One region of the Telluria sp. ZB4P37 genome, then DNA from elsewhere that is predicted to be linked to it. Evidence: riboswitches for the same ligand, from Rfam matches in the RefSeq annotation. Region 1 holds a riboswitch; the other holds the start of a gene.
The links. A riboswitch is a leader RNA that binds a small molecule or an ion and turns the genes downstream of it on or off. The one in region 1 is predicted to bind thiamine pyrophosphate.
Positions count from the first base shown of each region.

Region 2: it holds a riboswitch for thiamine pyrophosphate, as region 1 does, so the genes downstream of both, AC56K1_RS01060 (TonB-dependent siderophore receptor) here and thiC (phosphomethylpyrimidine synthase ThiC) in region 1, are expected to answer to the same signal.

Region 1 is NZ_JCASID010000005.1:270,079-278,899, forward strand. It holds gene thiC (phosphomethylpyrimidine synthase ThiC) at 1-1,722, opposite strand, end outside; TPP riboswitch at 1,791-1,899, opposite strand; gene AC56K1_RS11890 (valine--tRNA ligase) at 2,788-5,583, shown strand; gene AC56K1_RS11895 (DUF2147 domain-containing protein) at 5,747-6,190, shown strand; gene AC56K1_RS11900 (hypothetical protein) at 6,388-6,813, shown strand; gene AC56K1_RS11905 (response regulator transcription factor) at 6,877-7,482, opposite strand; gene AC56K1_RS11910 (sensor histidine kinase) at 7,479-8,603, opposite strand; gene AC56K1_RS11915 (CIA30 family protein) at 8,623-8,821, opposite strand, start outside.
Region 2 is NZ_JCASID010000001.1:205,804-214,624, forward strand. It holds gene AC56K1_RS01040 (S46 family peptidase) at 1-189, shown strand, start outside; gene pnuC (nicotinamide riboside transporter PnuC) at 294-887, shown strand; gene AC56K1_RS01050 (AAA family ATPase) at 884-1,435, shown strand; gene AC56K1_RS01055 (HDOD domain-containing protein) at 1,498-2,472, shown strand; gene AC56K1_RS01060 (TonB-dependent siderophore receptor) at 2,513-4,645, opposite strand; TPP riboswitch at 4,738-4,842, opposite strand; gene AC56K1_RS01065 (DUF535 family protein) at 4,994-5,965, opposite strand; gene AC56K1_RS01070 (glutathione S-transferase) at 6,293-7,000, shown strand; partial or broken gene AC56K1_RS01075 (MFS transporter) at 7,043-7,435, opposite strand; gene AC56K1_RS01080 (VOC family protein) at 7,566-8,039, shown strand; gene AC56K1_RS01085 (PhzF family phenazine biosynthesis protein) at 8,137-8,821, shown strand, end outside.

The DNA.
Region 1 (8,821 bases):
GGGGTCGAGACCCAGGTTGAACTGGTCGTCCCAGCGGAATTCGAAGCGTGCTTTCGACAGCGCGTTGTCGCGCATCTGCGCGCCCGGATGGCCCTTGGCCAGGTCGGCGGCGTGGGCCGCGATCTTGTAGGTGATGATGCCCTCCTTGACGTCGGCCTTGTCGGGCAGGCCGAGATGCTCCTTGGGCGTGACGTAGCACAGCATGGCGGTGCCGTACCAGCCGATGGTGGCCGCGCCGATGCCCGAGGTGATGTGGTCGTAGCCGGGGGCGATGTCGGTGGTGAGCGGTCCGAGCGTGTAGAACGGCGCCTCGCTGCACTGCTCGAGTTGCAGGTCCATGTTCTCCTTGATCAGGTGCAGCGGCACGTGGCCCGGGCCTTCGATCATGGTCTGCACGTCGTGGCGCCAAGCGATCTGCGTCAGTTCGCCGAGCGTTTTCAGTTCGGCCAGCTGGGCCTCGTCGTTCGCATCGAAGATCGAACCCGGACGCAGGCCGTCGCCCAGGCTGAACGACACGTCATAAGCCTTCATGATCTGGCAGATGTCCTCGAAATGCGTGTAGAGGAAGGATTCGCGGTGGTGGGCCAGGCACCACTTGGCCATGATCGAGCCGCCGCGCGAAACGATGCCGGTCAGGCGGTTTGCCGTCATCGGCACATAGGCCAGGCGCACGCCGGCGTGGATGGTGAAATAGTCGACGCCCTGCTCCGCCTGTTCGATAAGGGTGTCGCGGTAGATCTCCCAGGTGAGGTCTTCGGCCTTGCCGTTCACCTTTTCCAGCGCCTGGTAGAGCGGCACCGTCCCGATCGGCACCGGGGAATTCCGGATGATCCATTCGCGCGTCTCGTGGATATGCTTGCCGGTCGAGAGGTCCATCACGTTGTCGGCGCCCCAGCGGATGGCCCAGGTCATCTTCTCGACTTCTTCGCCGATCGAAGACGTGATGGCCGAGTTGCCGATGTTGGCGTTGATCTTCACCAGGAAGTTGCGGCCGATGATCATCGGCTCGACCTCCGGATGGTTGATGTTGGCCGGGATGATGGCGCGGCCGCGCGCCAGTTCGCTGCGCACGAATTCCGGCGTGATCTCCGGCGGGATGCTGGCGCCGAAGGACTGGCCCGGATGCTGGCGCCCCAGCAGGCTGGCCGTGCGCGCGCCCATCGGGCCCGACTCCACCAGGGAAGCCAGGTATTCGCGGCGCCGCAGGTTCTCGCGCAGCGCCACGAATTCCATTTCGGGCGTGATGATGCCCTGCCGCGCGTAGTGCATTTGCGTGACGTTGCGGCCCGGCAGTGCGCGGCGCGGCTTGCGCTGCAGGTTAAAACGCAGCGCAGCCAGGGCCGGGTCGCGCAGCCGCGCCTGGCCGTAGGCGGAGCTCGGCCCCGCCAGTTCCTCGGTGTCGGCGCGTTCGCGGATCCACGGCAGGCGCGGCGACTTCAGGCCGCAGCGCAGGTCGATGCCGGCGGCCGGATCGGTGTAGGGACCGGAGGTGTCGTAGACGAACAGCGGCGGGTTCGGCTCGCCGCCGAGGCTGCCAGGTGTGGGCGATTGCGCGATCTCGCGCATCGGCACCCGGATGTCGGGCCGGCCGCCTTCGATATAGACCTTGCGCGAGTTCGGGAAGGGCGCGATGGCCGCGCGGTCGACCGTGGCGGTCGCGGCATCGAAAGAATGGGGGGTGGGAAGCGATGCCTTCAGTGCGGCGTCGAGTGGTGCATTCATGTGGCTCCTTTGCGAGGAGCCAGCAAAGGATTCATCGGGTGTGGCGACGCCTGTGCGCATGCGCGCGGCCGCCTGGCCGACTGCTTCCCTTCGCTGGCATTATCCAGATCAGGTTCGGAGGGTATTTCTCACCCGCGCATGCAGCAATATGCATGCGCAGGACCCCTAGCGTGTGCTGCCGTTTCGGCAACGGGCGGATTATAGCCCAGGCAAACTTGTACTTACAAGCCACACCCCCCGGCCCGGGATGGGCCGGGTTCTACAGCATCGGCGTCTCCCCGGGCAGCGCCTGCAACTCGAGCCTGCCCTCGACCAGGCTGGCGTCGACGAACGGCGTCTCGGATGGCGCGATTTCCCTCGCCGCGCTCGGCCCAGCAGCGCCCCCTGGCCGTCGCCCATGAACAGTTCCGCCAGGTTGTCGTCGTCTTCGCTCACCGGATAACGCACGCGCACGGTCAGGATCTTCGACAGCACCTGTGACCCATCCACTGCCGCCGGACGGCAGGGTGCCGGTGTGATAACTGGTGAACAGGGGCGGCACGACGTCGGACACGCTGTCGGTCTCGATCCGCACCGTGCGGAAATGACTGGATTGGCGGCCAGGCCCAGCTCGCCATTACCGGGGCCGGATATTTCTTCGTAGGTGAGCTGGCTGACGGCATTCTCCGTCTGCCGCTCGGCGGCGACGGACTCCACGCCGGTTGGATCAGGTTGCGACATATTCGTCTCCATCACGACCATTCGTGTCCGGCGCGACAATGGGCTGCGAGGCCCGGTATCCGGCCGGAAGCTTATGCGACTACAGGCTTCCCCTTCCCTTTTAGTATGAATATCCCTTTTTGACCGGGGTCGGGGGAAAGCGATTTGTCGAGTCCGTATTGATCGGAGACGATTTGACAGCCCATGTGAGCTGGATCAAAGACTTACTGGTTACAAAATGACATGCCGTCGGAAGGCGGACTGGCCGGCGCGGCAGGCTCCCGGGCTGCGCCGCTGCCGGGAATAGGCGGGCGCTGGAAGGTGACCTATAATGGTTTTTTTCTCAAATTCAATCGCCCGCACATTATGGAATTAGCCAAGTCTTTCGAGCCCGCCGACATTGAACAACATTGGCGCGCCGAGTGGGAAAAGCGCGGTTACTTCACCGCCACCATGGAGGACGGCAAGCCGTCGTTCAGCATCCAGCTGCCGCCGCCAAACGTGACCGGCACGCTGCACATGGGCCACGCCTTCAACCAGACTGTCATGGACGGCCTGACCCGCTACTACCGCATGCGCGGCCATAACACCGCCTGGATCCCGGGCACCGACCACGCCGGCATCGCCACCCAGATCGTGGTCGAGCGCCAGCTCGACGCGCAGAAGATCTCGCGCCACGACCTGGGCCGCGACGCCTTCGTCGAGAAGGTCTGGGAGTGGAAGGAAAAGTCGGGCAATACCATCACCGGCCAGATGCGCCGCATGGGCACCTCGCCCGACTGGCAGCGCGAATACTTCACGATGGACGAAACCCGTTCGAAGGTCGTCTCGGAAGTCTTCGTGCGCCTGTACGAGCAGGGCCTGATCTACCGCGGCAAGCGCCTGGTCAACTGGGACCCGGTGCTGGGCACCGCGGTGTCGGACCTGGAAGTCGATTCGCAGGAAGAGGACGGCTCGATGTGGTACATCCAGTACCCGCTTGCCGACGGCTCCGGCCACCTGACGGTGGCCACCACGCGTCCTGAAACCATGCTGGGCGACGTCGCCGTGGCGGTCGATCCGACCGACGAGCGCTATACCCACTTGCACGGCAAGATGCTTACCCTGCCACTGACCGGCCGCCAGATCCCGGTGATCGCCGACAGCTATGTCGACAAGGAATTCGGCACCGGCTGCGTGAAGATCACGCCGGCCCACGATTTCAACGACTACGCGGTCGGCCAGCGCGCCAACCTCGCGCCGATCACGATCATGACGCTCGACGCCAAGATCAACGAGAACGCCCCGGCCCAGTACCAGGGCATGGACCGCTTCGCCGCGCGCAAGCAGATCGTCTCCGACCTGGAGGCGCAAGGCCTGCTGGAGCAGGTCAAGCCGCACAAGCTGATGGTGCCGCGCGGCGACCGCACCGGCGTCGTCATCGAGCCGATGCTGACCGACCAGTGGTTCGTCGCCATGAGCAAGCCGGCGCCGGAAGGCACTTTCAATCCGGGCAAGTCGATCACCGAAGTGGCAATGGAAAAAGTCGCCAGCGGCGAGATCAAGTTCGTGCCCGAGAACTGGACCACCACCTACAACCAGTGGCTGGGCAACATCCAGGACTGGTGCATCTCGCGCCAGCTGTGGTGGGGCCACCGCATCCCGGCCTGGTACGCGGAAGACGGCCAGATCGTGGTCGCGCGCACCGAAGAAGAAGCGCAAGCCAAGGCCAAAGCCGCCGGCGTCAACGGCCCGCTGCGCCGCGACGACGACGTCCTGGATACCTGGTTCTCGTCGGCCCTGGTCCCCTTCTCGACCATGGGCTGGCCCGAGCAGACGAAGGACATGTCGATGTTCCTGCCTTCGTCCGTGCTGGTGACGGGCTTCGACATCATCTTCTTCTGGGTTGCCCGCATGGTGATGATGACGACCCACTTCACCGGCAAGGTACCGTTCGAGACCGTGTACGTGCACGGCCTGGTGCGCGACTCGCAGGGCCAGAAGATGTCGAAATCGAAGGGCAATACGCTCGACCCGATCGACCTGATCGACGGCATCGGCATCGAAGAGTTGGTCGCCAAGCGCACCACCGGCCTGATGGACCCGCGGGCTTCGGAGAAAATCGCCAAGGCCACCCGCAAGGAATTCCCGAACGGGATCCCGGCCTTCGGCACCGACGCCGTGCGCTTCACGATGGCCAGCTACGCTTCGCTGGGCCGCAACATCAACTTCGACCTCGGCCGCTGCGAAGGCTACCGCAACTTCTGCAACAAGATGTGGAATGCGACGCGCTTCGTGATGATGAATACCGAAGGCAAGGACTGCGGCCAGCCGAACCCGGAAGACCTGTCTCAGGCCGACCGCTGGATCATCTCGCTGATGAACCGCGCCGAGCTCGACGTGGCCAAGGGCTTCGCCGACTACCGCTTCGACAACATCGCCAGCACCATCTACAAGTTCGTCTGGGACGAGTACTGCGACTGGTACCTGGAAGTGGCCAAGGTCTCGGTCCAGCAAGGCACCGAAGCGCAGCAGCGCGCCACCCGCCACACCCTGCTGCGCGTACTCGAAGTGATCCTTCGCCTGGCGCATCCGATCATCCCGTTCGTGACCGAAGCGCTGTGGCAGGCGATCGCGCCGCTGGCCGGGAAAACGGGCGACAGCATCATGATGCAGCCCTACCCGATCGCCGACGAATCCCTGATCAGCGAAGCGGCCGAAGGCTGGATGGCCCAGCTCAAGGACCTCACCAATGCCACCCGCAACCTGCGCGGCGAGATGAAGCTCTCGCCCTCGGTACGCGTGCCGCTGATCGTCGAGCCGGGAGCCGGTGCCGAACGGGCAGCCCTGGCGAGCTTCGCGCCCTATGTCCAGTCGCTGTGCAAGCTGGCCGAAGTGCAAATCGTCGACGCCCTGCCGGAATCGCCGGCCGCGGTGTCGGTCGTCGGCACCACCAAGCTGATGCTGAAGGTCGAGATCGACGTCGCCGCCGAACGCGAGCGCCTGTCGAAGGAGATCGCGCGCATCGAAGGCGAGATCACCAAGGCGACGGCCAAGCTCTCGAGCGAAAGCTTCGTCGCCCGCGCCCCGGCCGCGGTGGTGGCGCAGGAGAAGGAACGCGTGGCGAACTTCTCGGCGACGCTGGACAAGATGCGGGAGCAGTTGGGCAAGCTGGCGGCGTAAGCTGTTGCGCTTCCTGAGAACGCGGCCCTGGTGGCCGCGTTTTTTTGTTTTCATAGGGCGGGCGGCCACGGTGATTGGAATGGTTCTTCAGGTTCCAGATCACCCCGGCGTCAACACAGTTTGCTACACTGACCCCGCCTGACAACAACAATGGAGACTGACAATGCGACAACTGATTGGGGCAAGCCTGATTGCCATGATGTTCGCCATGCCTGCAATGGCGCAAAACGCCTCGCCGGCGGGCACGTGGAAAACGATCGACGACGAAACCGGCAAGCCGAAGTCGCTGGTGCGGATCACCGAGGAGGGCGGCGTCCTGACCGGCAAGATCGAGAAGCTGTTCCGCCCTGCGGACCAGGACCAGAACCCGAAATGCACCGCCTGCGATGGCGCGCGCAAGGACCAGCCGCTGATCGGCATGACCATCCTGTCTGGCCTGAAGAAAGACGGCAACGAGTACACCGGCGGCGAGATCATGGATCCGGCCAAGGGCAAGACCTACAAGAGCAAGGCGCAGCTGAAGGACAACGGCAGCAAGCTGGAAGTGCGCGGCTACATCGGCGCGCCGATGTTCGGCCGTTCGCAGACCTGGGTCCGCGAGCAGTAAGCAGCAGTTGAACGACTCCGGGCGGCGTCGCATGCCGCCGCCCGTCCCGCCCCGCCCCACTTCTGCCGCGCCCAGTCGCGCGCCACGAAAATAGTTTTTCCGATAACTTCTCGTTATTGCTGAGTTTCCGCAACAAGCAAACCGACACGAGGAAACAATGAATACCGTCCAACCAAGCTGCTTCCCGGAGGCGGCCGATGATCTTCCTGCGCCTTGCCTGCCTGGTGGCCGGCATAGCAGTTCTGGTCGCGCCGCCGGCCGTGCTGTTCCCGAATGGCGCCGTGACGCCCCGCCTGGCCGGGGCGCTGGCCATGGCGTTGATGCTGATGCTGGCGGCCTCCGCCTTCTTCTTCATCACCTTCTCGGCACACCGGATCAAGCGCTCGCCCCCGCTGCGCCGCCTGTGCGTGATGGTACTGGGCGCGCCTTTCTTGGCCGGCGTCGCCACGCTCTGGTTCGGCAACGACCCGAATGTGCTGTGGATGGGCGGCCTGCTGCTCAGCTTCACGCTGGTCACCGGCCTGGCGCTGGTCTACCCGATACTCCAGGGCCCAAGCGCCGGCCGCCTGCGCGCCCGCGACGCTCGCCCGAGCCGGCGCGAGCCGATGCTCTACCAAGCCTGATCCGCACGCCCATCCGCTGGTGTACACGCCCAAGCAGAAAGACAAGGCGCCCGCGCTTGATGCCTACAGCCAGCCGGCGTCGCGTGCCATCCGGTAGGCGTCCACCCGGTTGGCCGCACCGAGCTTGCTGATCGCCTCGGACAGGTAGTTGCGTACGGTCCCTTCGGACAAATGCACATGGCGCGCGATATCGGAGCTGCTGCGCCCTTCCCCGGCCAGGCGCAGCACTTGGCGTTCGCGCTCGGTGAGCGGGTCGCCCCCGCCGCTCCAGCTTTCCAGCGCCAGCTCGGGCGCGATCGCCCGCCCGCCTTCGTGCACCGCGCGGATCGCCGCGGCCAATGCATCGACCGGCGCATCCTTGAGCAGGTAGCCGCGCACGCCAGCCTCGAGCGCGCGCCGCAGGTAGCCGCTGCGGCCGAAGGTGGTCACCACGATCACCTTCGCCCCCAGGCGGCGCTCCTTGATCTGGGCCGCCAGTTCGAGCCCGGTCATCTGGGGCATCTCGATGTCGGTCAGCACCACGTCCGGCGCCAGCTCTTCGCACAGCGCCAGTGCTTCGCGTCCGTTGGTGGCGGCGCCGACGACCGCGAAGTCGGGTTCCAGGCGCAGCAGCGCGGCCATGGCACCGAGCACGAGGTTCTGGTCTTCGGCCAGCAGGATGCGGATCATGTCGTGGCTCCCGCCGGAATGCGCAATTCGAGTTCGAGCCCGGCGCGCGCGCGCAGCGCCAGCTTGCCGCCGACCGAGGCCACGCGCTCGCGCATGCCGGACAAGCCGTTGCCATGCCGGATATCGGCTTCGCTGCGCGCCTGCCCATCGTCGGCGATGCGCAGCACGGCAACGCCCTGTTCCAGCGCGAGCGACACGCTGCAACGCCTCGCCCCCGCATGTCGCACCACGTTGGTGACCGCCTCGCGCAACGCCAGCGCGACCACGTTCTCGGCAGCCGGCGCGAGCGCGAAGCGCTCCACTTTTTCGTCCAGCTGGACGTCGGCCGCCGCCAGGCTGGCGCGGGCGCTGGCCAGGGCATGGGCCAGGCCGCTCTCGCGGTAGCCGCTCACAGCCGCCCGCACTTCGGCCAAGGCCTGGCGCGCGCTGGTTTCGATGTCGCCGATCTCGCGCGCGCAGGCATCGGCATCGCGATGCACGAGTTTGCGCGCCAGCTCGGCCTTCAAGGCGATCAGCGACAAGGAGTGCCCGAGCAGGTCGTGCAGGTCGCGCGAGATGCGTTCGCGCTCGGCGATGGTGGCGATGTGCTCGACCTCTTCCTGCTTGCGCACCAGCGCCTGGCGCGAGCGGCGCAGGCGCGCATCCATCACGGCGCCCACGCCCACCGGCAGGCTGATGGTCAGGACCGGCATCAGGAACAGCCAGCGCATCTGCGTGTCCAGGATGAAGAAGGACGTGAGCACCGCAAGGGCCACGACGCCGCCGATGGCCAGCATGGCCAGCCGCAGCTGCATGATCCCGGCCGCCGCCGCGCAGGCGAAGATGAAGAAGGTGGCGGCGCCGACGTTCCAGCGCACCCAGGCCGCGCCGATCAGGCAGCCCGCCAGCATGCAGCCGACCGACTGCCAGCCGTGCGTCCAGAAGCTGGCGCAATACAGGACCAGGAACACCACGAGCGTGAGCACCAGCATGAGCGCTTCGAGTGCAGTGGGCGAAACGTAGGCGTACTTCCAGCCCATGTAGCCAAGGCTGAGCAGCCAGAAGTACGGCATCTTGCCATGCTCGGGCGGGATCCAGGGTCCCGTCCATAGTCTCGCGATGCCCTGCCTGATCCTGTTCATGCGTCTTCCATCCAGGTTGTTATTGTGCGAGCAGGCGCACGTCGGCGATCTCGAAGCGGTAGTCGCCCGGCTGTGGACCGGCGTTGAATCCTAACATGGTCAGGGTGGCCGGATCGACGCCTTTCAGGTCGCTCACCGGCACCGTCACCTCGGCCCATTCGGGGCCGGCGGTAAAGCGCGCGGCGCCCGGCATCTGCACGCCCTGCGACATGGCGATC
Region 2 (8,821 bases), on a different contig from region 1:
AAGCGCGGCGAACTGGTGGGCCTGAACTTCGATTCGACCTATGAGTCGATCACCAAGGACTGGTATTTCGACAGCGCCATCACGCGCGCGATCCACGTCGACATCCGCTACATGCTGTGGGTGATGAAGGAAGTCGACCGGGCCGACAACCTGCTCATGGAAATGACGGTCAAGTACCCGAAGAAGTAAGAAGCCGGGTTCGTAGTCAATGAAGGCCGCGGCGGTGAACACCGCCGCGGCCTTGTCCTGTCTACCCGCGGCTGTTACCATCCGGCGTCTTCCGATTGGACCACATGAACGAAACGCTTACCCTCGCCGGGCTGGCCACCACGCCGCTGGAACTGGTCTCCTTTCTGCTCGCCATCACCACGGTAATCCTCAACATCCGCCAGAAGCACTGGGCCTGGCTGTTCTCGATCGCCTCATCCGCTACCTACGCGGTCGTGTTCTTCGACGCCAGGCTGTACGGCGACATGGGGCTGCAATTCGTCTTCATCGCGGCGTCAAGCTGGGGCTGGTACCAGTGGCTGCACGGCGCGGGCAATCAGCCGCTCGTGGTGACGCGCCTGAGGCGCGCGGCCTGGGGCTGGGCGATTGCCGCCTGGGCCGCGGGCTTCATCCTGCTGTCGTCCTTCCTGGACCACTACACCGACACCGACGTGCCGCATGCGGACGGCTTCCTTACCGCCGGCAGCCTGGTGGGCCAGCTCCTGCTGGGCCGCAAGAAGGTCGAGAACTGGATCGTCTGGATCGTGGTGGATGTGCTCTACGTCGGCCTGTACGTCTACAAGAGCCTGAACCTGACCGCCTTCCTGTATGCCCTGTTCGTGGTGCTGGCCTACACCGGCCTGCGCGCCTGGTCGAACATCGCAAGGAAGGACGCATGACGGCCCCGGTCCTGCGCATCGCGGTGCTGGGCGCCGAGTCGTCCGGCAAGTCCACGCTGGCCGAGGCGCTGGCCGCGCGCTATCGAACCCTGTGGGTGCCCGAATACCTGCGCGAGTTCGTCGACACCCACGCCCGCGTGCCCTTCGAGAGCGACCAGTACCCGATCGCCTGCGCCCAGCGCGCGCGCGAGGATGCGCTGGCTGGCCGCGCCACGCGCTACCTGTTCTGCGATACCACGCCCTTGATGACGGCGCTGTACAGCCGCCAGTACTGGGGCAGGGTGGATCCGCAGCTGGCCCGCCTGGACAGCCGCCACGACTATGCCTGGACCCTGGTGACGGCGCCCGACGGTCCCTGGGAGCCGGACGGCCTGCAGCGCGAATCGGAGGAAGTGCGCCAGAACGTGCACCGGATGCTGGTGCAGACCCTGGCGTCGCGCGGCATCCCCTACGTGCTGCTGGAGGGCGAACTGGGCCACCGGCTGCAGCAGGTAGAAGCATTGCTGGGGGGGCAAGGCAACGCCGCAGCTCAAGGAAACGCTTCTTAGTGCTAGGATTTGTTGCTGTATGGTATTAGAATAATTTTTTCTTCTACCGATGGCGGTGTACCGTGAAAAAATGGATAGACCGCTTGTTAGGCGGCACCAGCAAGGAGACCGATACGCCCGCCGGCCCCGGCCCGGCGGCAGCCGTGGACAGCGAGGACGCGGTGCTCGATATCGACACCGTCTTCTACCGCTGGCTGACTGCATCGAGCCGCGGCAACTCCACCATTGAGGCGGAAGCGGCGATCCTGGCGGAAGTGCACGCCCTGGCGGACGATCCCGAAAATGCGTCCGGCCTGGTGCCGCGCATCCCGGATTTGATCACGCAACTGCTCAACGCGCTGTCGAACGAGAATATCTCGAGCGCCGCGGTAGCGGCCGAAGTCGGGCGCGACCTGGTGCTGGTCGCCGAAGTGATCCGCGAAGCCAACAGCGCATATTACCGGCCGGTCAAGCCGATCGAGACCCTCGACGGCGCAGTCGCGATGCTGGGCCTGAACGGCCTGCGCATGCTGCTGGCGCGGGTCGCCTTCCGGCCGCTGGTGCGGGTCAAGGTCCAGGGTGTCGCGCGCGCCGTGGCGCCCAACGTCTGGCGCCACTCCGAACGCTGCGCCTTTGCCGCCAGCGTGATGGCGCCCGGCTTGTCGGCCAGCGTGTTCGAAGCCTACCTGGCCGGCCTGATGCAGAACGTGGGCCTGCAGGTAGCCTTCCAGGTGGCGGACCGCCATTGCGAGGGCAAGGTTCCGGGCGCGGGCAGCTTCGGGATCGCACTGTTCGAGGCCAGCCGCCAGCTGTCCTCGGTGATTGCCCGGCACTGGGATTTCCCGGCCGACGTGGTCGAGGCGATCGCCCGCTCAGGGGAGCCGGATGCAGCGGCGGCGCCGCACCTGGCCCAGGCCCTGGCCCAGGGCGACCGCATCGCCAAGCTGCGCCTGCTGCTCGACGCCGGGGTGATCGAGCCGGAAAGCGCTTTTGTGGCCACAGGCTTGAACGGCTTCCAGCGCCGCTGCCTGGGCAAGCTGGCCGACTTCAGCGATTGAGCGCTGCCTGCCACGGCGAAGGTGGCAGGCAGGGACGCTTCTAGAAGTCGAACTGGGCCGACAGGCGGAAGGTGCGCGGCGCGCCCGGCAGCAGGTAGCCGCCCAGCGACTGCGTCACGTCGCGCCAGTAAAACTTGTCGAACACATTGTCCACGCGGGCGCGCAGGATCGTATGCATCGCGCCGAACTTCAACGCGTACGAGCCGCCCAGGCCCGCCACGTGGTAGCCCGGCACCACCGCCCGGTTGGCCGGATCGAAGGCCTTGCTGCCTGAATACTGCCACAGCGCGTACAGTTTCAGGCCGGGCACCGCCGGCACCGCATATTCCATCCACGCAGTCGAACGGAACTCCGGCACGTTGGTGACGCGCTTGCCTTCGACATCGGCGTCGCCGGTGCCGGTCTGTTTCGCGTCCAGCGACATCATCGACAGGCTGTAGTTCAGGTCCGTACCCAGCTTGCCCTGGGCCGCCAGTTCCAGCCCGCGGTGCCGTTGCTCGCCGCCGCGGATAAAGGTGCCGGCGGCGTTCACGTATTCCAGGCCCTGCGTGATGTCGAACAGCGCGGCCGAGACCATGGCCGCGTTATTGACCATGCCTTTCACGCCGAGTTCAAGCTGCTTCGAGCGGCTCGGCGGCAGGGCGGTGTTCTCGTTGGTGGTGCCCATCTCGGCGATGCCGCCATGCTGCAGGCCGTGGCTCAGCGAGCCGTAGACGCTCCAGTCGCGCGCCGGCTTGTACACCAGCGCCACGCTCGGCAGCACGAAGGAGTCAATGGCATGCACGCGCGCTTGACCGATCTCGGCCAGTTCGTCGCGCTTGAGCTTCACGTAGCGCAGGCCGGTGTGCAGCGTCATTGTTTGGGACAGCGTGGCGACGTCCTGCACGAACAGCGAGCGCTCAAGGTCATTGCGGCGGGCCGTCACCGGGCCGGTCGCGGGATTGCCCGGTGCCTGATCGACCTGCAGGTTGTCGTAGATATTGCTGTAGCCGGCGTAGTCGTAGACGTATTCGCCGAAGCTGTCGTGGCGTTCCGACATGGCCGCGCCCACGGTCAATGCGTGGCGCACCGCGCCAGTAGCAAAGCGGCCCTGCAGCAGCGCTTGCGCGCCCCAAGGGGTCTTGCGCTCGCCCACGCTCTGGTAGTCGTAGACGTCGTAGTCGCCGTTGGAGCAGTAGCCCGGGTAGTAGCCGTCGCCTTCGTTGCTGCAGCCATAAGGGAAGGCGGTGTAGTCGTCGCGCTCGAACCAGTGCTTGTTCGCGTTGACGGTCGCCGTCCAGTCGGCATTGAGCCGGTATTCGAAGCGCAGGCCGAGATTGCTGCTGGTGGTGTCTACTGGCCTGGTCCAGGCCTGGGCGTTCAGCAGCGTCTTCGGCGATACGCCGGTCGGCAGGCTTGCGTTGCGAATCAACTGGTAGCCCGGCGCGGTGACTTGCGAGCGGTGCTGGCGGTCGAGGTCGAGCTGGAGCAAGGCGTCGGGCGTGATCTGCCAGTCGAAGGCGCCAGAGACGAACTGGCGCTCGCCGTCGGCGCCGCGCACATAGGATTTGAGGTTCTCAAGCGCGGCGTTGAGCCGATAGCCGAAGCGGCGGTCCTCGGAGCGGCCGCTCAGGTCGACCGAGCCGTGCAGGGTGCCGCGTTCGCTCACTTCCACCAGCGCCGAGCGCAGCGGCGTATTGGTCGGGCGCTTGGTCACGAAATTAACCATGCCGCCGGGCGCGGCGACGCCCGCCTGCAGGCCGGCCAGGCCGCGCAGGGTCTCGATGCGCTCCTTGTTCTCGAGCGGGATCTGGGTATCGGCGGGAATTGCGATGCCGTCCTTGCGGTAGCTGGTCGCGTTGTCGAGCGCGAAGCCGCGGATCGAGAACTGCTCGGCATAGCCAACCGCGTTATAGGCGTCTCCCACCGAGGCATCGAAGCGGGCCGCATCGGTGACGTTGCGGATCGACAGGTCTTGCATCTGGGTGCGGGTCAGGGCGCTGATCGCCGCCGGGGTGTCGAGCAGCGGGGCATCTGAAAAGCCGCCGATGCTGGCGCGGTCGCTGGCGACCCAGCGGCTGCCGCTGACGACCACCGAGGCGACGCCCTCAAGCGTTTGCTGCGCCGACGCGGTCGCGGAGAATGCCTGCAGGACGGCGCAGGCGAGGACGGATTGCTTCAGGTTGAATGTCATGTGTTTGCTCGTCTTCGCGCGCCACGATAACGATGCGGCGCGCTGCTTATATAAAAAGCCGGAGCCAACGTGGGGGAAGGGCAAACAAGATGGGGAACTGCGTTGCGCTTTCCTTCGCTGGCATTATCCAGATCAGGTACGAAGGGTATCTCTCACCCGAATCGTGCAATGCACGTCCAGGACCCCTAGCGAGGCGGCAGTGTACCACGGTCCCGGGCGGGCGTGGCGAATGTGACCAGCGGTGGTAGCGGCCGCATTGCCGCGAACCGTAGCAGGGCGTTGTCCGCCACCGCTTCCGGCGCGCTTCGATCGAGGCCGCCGGATGCGGGGACGGGGCTTGGCGAAGGCTCAGGCTTCCGCGGTGGCAGGCGCCGCCACCGTGCGCGCCTGGGCGCTTGCGGCCGGCACCATGTGGCGCAGCATGGTGGAACGGGTGGAGTCGCCGATGGCACGCCAGTATTCGCGCCGCTGCGCCGCGCGCTTGCGGTGCTTGGACGGCATCTCGGACAGCGGCTTGAGGTAGAAGGGCAGCGGCACCAGATAGCTGCGGCCCGGCATCTCGACCCCGCCCAGCACCTTCCAGAAGCCGTCGTAGGCGTTCTCGAAATGCTTGATGTCGAGCGGGTTGTAGGCGATGTGCGAGGTGCACTTGATGGCCACCACGCGGTCGATGCCCACCGCCTGCGCCACGCCCTGCATGGCGGCGAAGCAGAAGAAGCTCGGCGAATTGTTGGGGAAGGTTTCTTCGAAGGCGTCGAAGGCGGCGCCGGAATCAATCCAGCGGCCCTGGTTGCGCGTGACGAAAGGCACCATGGGCAGCTCGACGCCGGCCAGCTGGCCATCGACCCAGGTGTACGACAGGCGGTGCAGGTACTTGCCGTCGGCAACCAGCGAGATGGTCAGGTCGCCCTCGGCATCGCTGCGCGGCGCCATCTCCAGGCGCAAGAGGAAACTGTGTTCGCCGCTTTCCAGTTGCGCCTGGTGCTGCCACAGGGTGAGGCCGCCGCTGCCATACACCAGCTGGTGATAGGCGTTGCCGAAGGTCGTGTCTTCGAAGCGGTAATGCGAGAGCACGCATTGCACGCGCTGGCGCGCGCTCAGGTCTTTGGACAGGTAGCTGCGGTGGCTCAGGTGGTGGAACAGGTCGTCGTTGGGCGCGGCCGCGACGAAGCGGCGCACCAGGTCGAGACGGCAGAGGGCCTGGTGCTCGCGCCAGTAGCGCAGCACGCGCAGGCTGCGCGCGATGCTGAGCATCCAGGAAGCGGGCGTGTACTGGCCGCGGCGGGCGAGCCAATGCTTTGTCAAGTGAGCGAAGATCATGCGGGGCGCTCCATTCGGCGTAAAGTTGCGGGCGCGGCAAGGGCGCCCTGTCTTTAACTCGATGCCCGTCACAGGATGACGGGCTGACTTTGCAGAAAGTTAATTCCGCAAAGCATTATCTGCCGAAAAGCTAGCTTGTGCCCGGATAGTGCAAAAGGAATGAGGGGGTGAAACCTGGGTCAGAAGAAGCGGTCATGTGGTCTCTCTCTATTGTTTGACTTTTTGTTTTCGCCTGACGGGCAAACAAGACTACCATGTTTGTGCGGCGACACGCTTCCAATTCATCGCCGATAATTGCGCCAAACCGAAACACCTTGGGGGAGCGAGATGGTGTACGAACTTTTTTACTGGCCGGGCATTCAGGGGCGGGGAGAATTTGTCCGGCTGGCGCTCGAAGAGGCCGCTGCGGAATATGTCGACGTGGCGCGGCGCCCCGGCGGGATGGACCTGCTGCTCTCCGCGCTCGACACCGAAACCCATCCTTCGTTCGCGCCACCCTTCCTGAAGGTCGGCGAGATGACGATAGGCCAGGTTGCCAATATCCTGCTCTATCTGGGCGAGCAGCATGGCCTGGCGCCGCGTACCGATCCGGGGCGCCTCTGGGCCCACCAGCTGCAACTGACCATCGCCGACCTGGTCGCCGAGATCCACGACACCCACCACCCGATCGCCACCTCGCTCTACTACGAAGACCAGAAGCCGGAAGCCCAGCGCCGCGCCGCCGACTTCATCGACACGCGCCTGCCGAAATTCTTCGGCTACTTCTCGCGCATCCTCACCAATCCCGAACCGCGCCACTGGCTGGTGGGCGAAAAGCCCACCTATGCCGATCTGTCGCTGTTCCAGGTGGTCGAGGGCCTGCGCCATGCCTTCCCGAATGCGATGAAGCGCCTGGAGGGCGAGTATCCGGCCCTGGGCCTGCTGCGCGACCGGGTCGCGGCGCGGCCGAATATCGCGGCCTACCTGGCCTCGGCGCGGCGCGTCCCGTTCAACGAGAACGGGATCTTCCGACATTATCCGGAGCTGGACGAATAAGCCGCGTTCGTCGCATGCGACTCACGCCGCAGATCCGGACGGCGCGGCCAATGGGTCCTTGCGGTCGGCCAGCTTGCCGCCCCAGATATTCCCGGCCGCGACAGAGACGCCATACACCAGCATCACCAGGCCCACGCTGGAGGCCGCAAAACCCGAGACTTCCTGCGGGATCGGCGCCAGGTAGGTGAAGGCGATGAAGGAGCCCCCGTAGCCGGGGGTGGTGATGGCATACACCAGGAGCAGGCGCGGTTAGCGCAGCACGGCGGGCTGGGTCAACAGGCTTGGTGGCTTGCTGTCGGAGATGTTCGAGGGCGCCAGGATCGAGCTGCCGATCATGGCGACCACGCCCAGCAGCAACACGGCGAGAGAACTAGCCTGCCAGCCGACATGCTGGCCGATGAAGGTCCCGAGAGGCACGCCGGTGACCAGGGCCACGGGTCGTTTTCTCATTAGATGAATGTCTAACTATTGGTCGTAGCGTGCGCCCGGGTCAAGCCTTTGGGAGGTTGCATGAACCTTCAGCCGGGGCTAAGGTCATTCAGCTTGTCCAACCCGAGGAGATCCCATGAACGCCCCCCAATCCGCAGTCAAGCCCGTCGAAGACGGCATGCACACCGTCACCCCGCACCTGGTCTGCGCCGGCGCGGCCGAGGCCATCGATTTCTACCAGCGCGCCTTCGGCGCCGAAGAGATCATGCGCCTGCCCGGCCCGGGCGGCCTGCTGGCCCACGCCGCCGTGCGCATCGGCGATTCGATGGTGATGCTGATGGACGAGTTTCCCGACTGGGACGCCATCGGGCCGAGCACGCTGGGCGGCTCGCCGGTGACGATCCACCTGGCCGTGCCCGATGTCGACCAGCTGTTCGAGCGCGCCGTCGAGGCCGGCGCGAAGGCGCGGATGGCGCCGGCCGACATGTTCTGGGGCGACCGCTACGGTGTGGTCGAAGATCCATTCGGCCACCGCTGGTCGATCGCCACCCATATCCGCGACGTCTCGCCCGAGGAAATGGCGCAAGCGATGCAGCAGGGGATGGGGTAGAACCGGCCGGTGAAATCGCAGGCGCCGGCGGGAAGGCCGGCAAGGCCGCGGAGGGCGCGCTATGATGACGATTCCTTAACGACGGGACTACTTACCCATGGAAGTCATTGCGAATCTGGACGAGGTGCTGCGCATCGCAGCGTTTGACGACGGCGGCACAGGCGGTAATCCGGCCGGGGTCTGGATCGGCGGCGCCTTGCCGCCGGCAGCCGAGATGGCGAAGCTGGCGCAGGCCATCGGTTTCTCCGAGACGGCCTTCGCGGCGCCGGCGGGCGAGGGCTGGCGGGTGCGCTATTTTTCTCCCGAGTCCGAAGTGCCGTTCTGCGGCCATGCCACGATCGCACTGGGCGCGGCGCTGGCGCGGCGTTTCGGCGACGGCCGTTTTTCGCTGGCCCTGAACTCGGCAGCCATCACGGTCGAGGGCCGGGTCGACGGCGCGGGCGTGGCGGCCAGCCTGCAGTCGCCGCCTACCCGCAGCCAGCCGGCCCCGGCGCCGCTGGTCGACGCCGCGCTGACCCTGTTCGGCTACACCCGCGCCGACCTCGATGAGCGCATCCCGCCGGCGCTGGCCCATGGCGGCGCCGACCACCTGGTGCTGGCGCTGAAGAGCCGCGCTCTACTTTCGCGCATGTCCTATGAGCTCGACGCCGGACGGCGCCTGATGAACGGGCATGGCCTGGTGACGGTCGTGCTCGTGTATGCGGAAACCCCCCAGCTCTTCCATACCCGCAATCCCTTCGCCTCCGGCGGCGTGCTGGAAGACCCCGCCACCGGCGCCGGCA